2 regions of the Amycolatopsis sp. TNS106 genome follow, and region 1 is predicted to be linked to the other one. Evidence: riboswitches for the same ligand, from Rfam matches in the RefSeq annotation. Region 1 holds a riboswitch; the other holds the start of a gene.

Region 1 (3,185 bases):
TTCAGGCCCGTGGCGTCGTAGGCGATCGCGCCGCGGTCCGTCTCGGCGCCGGCGCAGCCGATCTGCAGTGACCGCAGGAATTCCCGCGCCTTGACGGCGGCGGCGGGACGGTGTCCGGCCAGCGCCTGCGCGGCGAGTCCGGTGCTGTTGGCGTTCGGCGCGGCGGTGCCGAAACCGAAGCCGCCGTTCGGGTGCTGCTTGGTGACCAGCCAGGCCGTGCCCTCGCCGGCGTTCACCGGGTCACCGGTGGCGCGCAAGACCTGCACGACCGTCGCGGTCGCGTCGACGTCGCTCGTGCACGTCGCTTCCCCGAAGTTCAGCGGGAAACCGCCGTCGGGGCACTGGGTGCCCGCGAGGAACGCCACGGCCGGAGCGGGAGCGCCGCCGGTGCGGTCCAGCGCCAGCAGGGCGAGCGACTGAGTGAGAGCGTTGGAGTAGTCGCCGTATTCGGAACGGTCGGAGAACCGGCCGGACGGCGTCAGCAGCGAGAGCAAGCCCGCCTTCAGGTCGACGCCGCCGAACGACGCCGGGTCCTTGCCGCGCACCTGGGCGGCGAGCAGCAGTTTGGCGTGCGCGCCCGCGTACGCCTCGGTGCCGCTGCCGACATAGCCCGTGGTGATCTCCGGTTTCGCCAGCCAGGCGATCGCCTTGCCCGCGTTCGTGTCCGACACCCCGGCCGCGGCGAACGCGAAGATCGCGTCGATCGTCAAACCCTGGTCGGGGAACTTCTGCCCGCCGAAGTCGGCCTCGAACCTTTCCCCGTCGGTCAGCTGCCTCGCGAGCCAGCCCGCGGCGGCGTCCGCCTTGTTGTGGGTGGCCGCGGCCGCCGCCGGAGCGGCGACCAGGCCGATGCCGCACAGCATGGCGACAGCGAAGATCAAACGTCTCATGAGAACCCTTCCCGCACTTCCACGACAGGAGTCGGTGACACCGCGCGACGTGGGTGACCGGGCTCGCCTGGAGGGCACACCGTTGCGGGACAGCGCCGGATTCTCACCGGACTTCCCCCACGACCGCGCTGAATCGGACGAACCGAAGAGTCTCACCCCGGTCAAGCGTCCGGGTACCGCCGGGCGCGAAAAGCCGATGTGATCCTGGCAACCGACCTGGTCAGCGGTGCCTGCCGGAGGTGATCGGGTGTTAACCTCGATCGGCTCGACAATCGAACACCGCCGCCCGTGACGGGGAAGCCGGTCGAAATCCGGCGCTGTCGCGCAACCGTGGGCCCTTCACCAGGGCGAGCCGGGATACCGAACGGGCGGATGAACGAACCACTGTCGCGATAAACAGGGGTGACCGCGGCGTCCGCGCCTGTCCTCCGCCATGCCGCTAGGAGGAGTAATGCGCCGCCGGTCCCTCGCCGTAGTGGCGTTCGCCGTAAGCATCGGCGTGGTCGCCGCACTGCTCACCGGGACGGCCACCGCCGCGAACGACCCCGGCGCCGCGAAGGCGAACACCCGCTGGCTCGCGACGAAGCTGAAGCCGGACGGCACGCTCGAGAACCCCTTCGGTGGCGAACTGCCCGATCACGGCCTGATGCTCGACGTGCTTTTCGCGCTGTACGCGTCGGGCGACGGCGCCAAGGCCGAGCCGATCATGAAGTTCCTCGACGACGAAGGCCACGCGAGCGACTACTTCACCTGGGAAAAGCTCATTCCCGCGCCGGGATTCGACAAGGTCGTCGTCGGCGGCTCGCTGGCGAAGACGCTGGTCGCCGCCCAGGTTTCCGGCAGGGACCCGCGAAACGTCGACGGATACGACCTGGTCGCCGAGACCCATGCCGCGATCGCGCGCAACGGCCCCGACAAGGGCCGGATCAGGGACTACTCCAAAGACCCGGAGCAGACCGGCCAGGTGAACAACGACGCGAACCTGTTCGGCCAGGCGCTCGGCGTCATCGGGCTCGCCGCGGCGGGCGAGAACGACCGGATCGCCATCGACAGGTTGCTGACCCAGCAGTGTTCCGAGGGCTACTTCCGCCTCGTGTTCGGATACATGCCGACGAAGGAGACCGGCGACCACGTCACCCCCGGCGGCCACAAGGTCTCGACCTGCGACGAAGGCAAGCCGCTCGGCCTTTCCCCGACCGACGGCGACGCCACCGGTCTCGCGCTCTCGGCGCTGCTGGCCGCACGGAAGGCGGGCGCGACCGGCCTCGACACCCCGATCGCCAAAACCGTCTCCTGGCTCAAGGCGAACCAGACACCCGGCGGCGGCTGGGGCGGCGGCGTCAGCACCGAGGCACCGAACACCAACAGCACCGGCGTGATCGTCCAGGCACTCGCCGACGCGGGCGGCGCCGAGGCCGCGGTGGACAAGGGCGTGCGGTACCTAAAATCCGCGCAGGTGAACGCGGCCGCCGACTCCGGCACCAAGCTCGCGGGCGACCTCGGCGCGATCGCCTACGACCCCGCCTCCTACGAGTCCGCGCGCGCGTCCGGCATCAGCGGGGTCGACACCTGGATCCGCGCGGGTGCCCAGGCGTCGCTCGGGTTGGCGCAGGTCGGCTTCTACGCGCTCGCGAAGGGCAGAACCCAGCCGCCGGCCACCGGCGCCCCCGCTCCCACGACGACCACCATCACGAAGTCGCTGACGCCGCCGCCCAGACCCAAGAAGGCGGGCATGGTCAGGGCGTCCACCGTCGTCCGGCCACCGGCCACGATCGCCACGCCGGACACGGCGACACCGGCCGCCCGTCTCGGCGCCTACCTGGCGAACCGGCTCACCGGCGGCGACCACGTCGAGGTGACCGAGGACGGCAAGACCTACGTCGACTACGACGCCACCGCCGACGTGGTGCTGGCCCTGCGAGCACTGGACCAGCAGCCGGACTCGGTCGCCCGCGCGTCGCAGTTCCTGTTGAAGCCGGAAGCCGTACGGGCCTACGCCCACGGCGCGCCGTACGAGCAGGCCGAGGCGTCGTATGCCGGGCCGCTCGCGAAACTCGTGCTCGTCGCCGAATTCGCCAAGGCGGACATCGCCGGGGAGTTGCGCGCCGATCTGGTGAAACTGCGCGGCCCCGGCGGCGAGTTCACCGACACCGGATCGTTCGCCGACGCCGACGAGACCGTGGAGCGGCACGTCTGGGCGGTGCTCGCCACCGCGGCCGATCCCGGTCCCGCGGTCGAACTGCTCCTTTCGCGCCAGTGCGCCGACGGAACCTTCCCGAAGCATCTCGACACCGT
Region 2 (3,185 bases), 2.9 Mb from region 1:
GCGCCGCCTGCTGAGCCGCCGCGCGCCGGGCGTAGGGGGAGCGGACGGTGTCTTCCGGCCGCAGCGCCTCCAGCCGGGCGCGCACCCCGCTGTCGGCCAGATCGGCCGCCGTCGCGCGATCCGCGGCCGCGGCACGGGCGGCGGCGAGGTCGACGCCCTCTCCCTTCACCGCGCGCCCGAGCAGGACGACCTCGTCGACCTTCTGCTTGGCGAAGGCGAGCCAGCCTTTGAGGCGCGGGTGGAGCCCGTCCTCCCGCTCGACGTCGTAGGGCACGTGCAGCAGCGAGCAGGACGTCGACACGCTGACCGACTTCGCGATGCCGAGCAGGGTCGCCGCCCGGCTGAGCGCGCGGGTCGGATCCGCGCGCCAGACGTTGCGCCCGTCCACGACACCGGCCAGAACCTCCTTGTCCCGCAAGGCGGGCTCGGCGGCGACGGCGTCCACAAAGGACTCGTCGGTGACGAGGTCGACGGCGATGGCGTCGATCGGGGAGCGGGCGAGCACGCCCAAGCCGCGACCGAGCCCGCCGAAGTAGCCCGCGACCAGGAGCTTCGGCCGCGCGGTCTCCTTCGCCAACCGGTGGTAGGCGCGGATGAGCGCGTTGAGCTCCCGCTCGGTGCGGTCGGCGGCGAAGGCGGGTTCGTCGAACTGGACCCACTCGACGCCTTCGTCGTGCAGACGGCGCAGTAGCTCGACGTAACCGTCGAGGAGGTTGTCGAGCAGGTCCAGCGGGCGGAAACCCTCCGGGGCGGTCTCGGCCGGCTTCGCCAGCAGCAGAAAGGTCACGGGGCCCACCAGTACCGGCCGGGTCTCGACGCCGACCGCGCGGGCCTCGCGGTACTCGTCGAGCGGTTTGGTGCCGGTGAGCGAGAACGTCGTGTCCGGGCCCAGCTCGGGGACGATGTAGTGGTAGTTCGTGTCGAACCACTTCGTCATCTCCATCGCGGGCGCGTCCTGCACCCCGCGTGCGGCGGCGAAGTAGGTGTCGAGCGGTGAGAGACCGAGCGTCGTGAAGCGCTCAGGCAGCGCTCCGAACAACTCGGTGGTGTCGAGCACCTGGTCGTAGTGGGAGAAGGTGTTGGAGGGGACGGAATCCAGCCCCGCGTCCTTGAGTTCCCGCCAGGTCCGGGTGCGCAGCGCGCGGCCGGTGCCCAGCAGTTCGGCCTCGTCGATCTTGCCCGCCCAATAGCGTTCGAGTGAACGCTTGAGTTCCCGGTCCGGTCCGATCCGGGGGTAGCCCAGCACTGTCGTGCCGATTTCGGTCACAGCTCTCTCCTCGCGAGCTTGTCGTGAGAGCCCGGAGCGCGCAGGAGTGACCGCCGTTCGGTCGCGCCCATCCCACGAGGCCCGGACTCACGCACGCCGTCGGCGCGCGTACCACGGGCAGGTCTTCGGACTCGTGGGCGACTCGCTCGGTCCTACCGGCCGTCGCTTCCCGGGGCGCCATGTCCCAGTGCTTTACCGTGTCTCGCACGGTGACGGCTTTCGTTCCCACATACCGCTGCGGGGCAGTCCCGGATTCGCACCGGGTTCCCTGTTACCTCGACCGGCCGGGGAGGCCGGGCGAACCAGTAGCACTCCGGAGCGTACCGAGGCGCGCTAGTGGCCCGCTGGACATGTGACGAACCGGACGCCACGCGTGACCAGACGGACGACACGCGTGATTGAGGGCGTAACTCGCGTGATCGGGGGCGTAACTCGCGTGTCCGGAAACGGAACACGCCGGGCGGAGGCCGCCCGGCGTGTTGTCCGTCTGATCACGTGAGTTCGCTGTTCGATCACGCGAGTTACGCCCCTGATCACGCGAGTTACGTGTCTGATCACGCGAGTCGCGAGTTCGGGATCAGTCCCAGTCGAGGGCGCCGCCCGACTGGTACTCGATGACGCGGGTCTCGAAGAAGTTCTTCTCCTTCTTGAGGTCCATCGCCTCCGACATCCACGGGAACGGGTTCTCCGTCTCGCCGAAGATCGGCGCGAGACCGATCTGCTGCGCCCGCCGGTCGGTGATGAAGTGCATGTACTGCTCGATCAGCTCGGCCGAGAGCCCGAGCATGCCGCGCGGCATGGTGTCACGGGCGTAGGCGACCTCGAGTTCGCACGCCTCGGTGAGCATGGTGCGGACCTCGGCCTGGAACTCCTCGGTCCACAGGTGCGGGTTCTCGATCTTGATCTGGTTGATGCAGTCGATGCCGAAGTTCAGGTGGATCGACTCGTCGCGCAGGATGTACTGGTACTGCTCGGCGATGCCGACCATCTTGTTCCGGCGGCCGAGCGAGAGGATCTGCGCGAAACCGGTGTAGAACCACATGCCCTCGAAGATCACGTAGAACGCGACGAGGTCACGCAGGAAGTTCTGGTCGGCTTCCGGAGTGCCGGTCTCGAAGTCCGGGTTCTCCAGGTTCTGCGTGTACTTCAGCGCCCACGCGTCCTTCTCCGAGATGGACGGGACCTCGCGGTACATGTTGAACAGCTCGCCCTCGACCAGGCCGAGGCTCTCGCAGATGTACTGGAAGGTGTGCGTGTGCACGGCCTCCTCGAACGCCTGGCGCAGCAGGTACTGGCGGCATTCGGGGTTGGTGATCTGCCGGTACACCGCGAGCACGATGTTGTTGGCCACCAGGGATTCCGCGGTGGCGAAGAAGCCGAGGTTGCGCTTGAGCATGGTGCGCTCGTCCTCGGTGAGGCCGTCGGGCGACTTCCACAGCGCGATGTCGGCCTGCATGGCGACCTCGGTCGGCATCCAGTGGTTGTTGCAGCCGGCGAGGTACTTCTCCCACGCCCAGGTGTACTTCATCGGCAGCAGCTGGTTGACGTCGGCGCGGGCGTTGATCATGCGCTTGTCGTCGACGTTGATGCGGGCGGCGCCGACTTCGATCTCACCGAGCCCGGTGGCGTCGGTGGAAGCGTCAAAGGTGGTCATAAAGGCTCCAAGAGGGCGTCGTGAGTGGTAAGGACGGTTAGAACCGTCCTTACCACTCACGAGAACGTATTACTGGCAGGCTTCGCAGTCGGGGTCGTCGATCCGGCAGGCTGCGCCGTCGGCGGCGACGAAGTCGACGTCGGAGACCTTCGGCATCTCCTTCGGCTCCGGCTTGGCGGCCGGGGCGGGGGCGGTCACCGGGACCGCGGCGGAAGCCGACGGGGCGGGCGAAGCGGCGGGAGCCGGAGCCGGGGCGGCGGGCTT

What was found. A riboswitch is a leader RNA that binds a small molecule or an ion and turns the genes downstream of it on or off. The one in region 1 is predicted to bind cobalamin.
Region 2: it holds a riboswitch for cobalamin, as region 1 does, so the genes downstream of both, metE (5-methyltetrahydropteroyltriglutamate--homocysteine S-methyltransferase) here and CVV72_RS02315 (hypothetical protein) in region 1, are expected to answer to the same signal.

The regions. Positions count from the first base shown of each region.
Region 1 covers NZ_CP024972.1:467,243-470,427, forward strand. Annotated here, with positions in the region: gene CVV72_RS02310 (prenyltransferase/squalene oxidase repeat-containing protein) at 1-890, opposite strand, end outside; cobalamin riboswitch at 921-1,053, opposite strand; cobalamin riboswitch at 1,131-1,274, shown strand; gene CVV72_RS02315 (hypothetical protein) at 1,342-3,185, shown strand, end outside.
Region 2 covers NZ_CP024972.1:3,377,348-3,380,532, reverse strand. Annotated here, with positions in the region: gene metE (5-methyltetrahydropteroyltriglutamate--homocysteine S-methyltransferase) at 1-1,267, opposite strand, end outside; cobalamin riboswitch at 1,366-1,589, opposite strand; gene CVV72_RS14930 (ribonucleotide-diphosphate reductase subunit beta) at 1,845-2,921, opposite strand; gene CVV72_RS14925 (ribonucleoside-diphosphate reductase subunit alpha) at 2,991-3,185, opposite strand, start outside.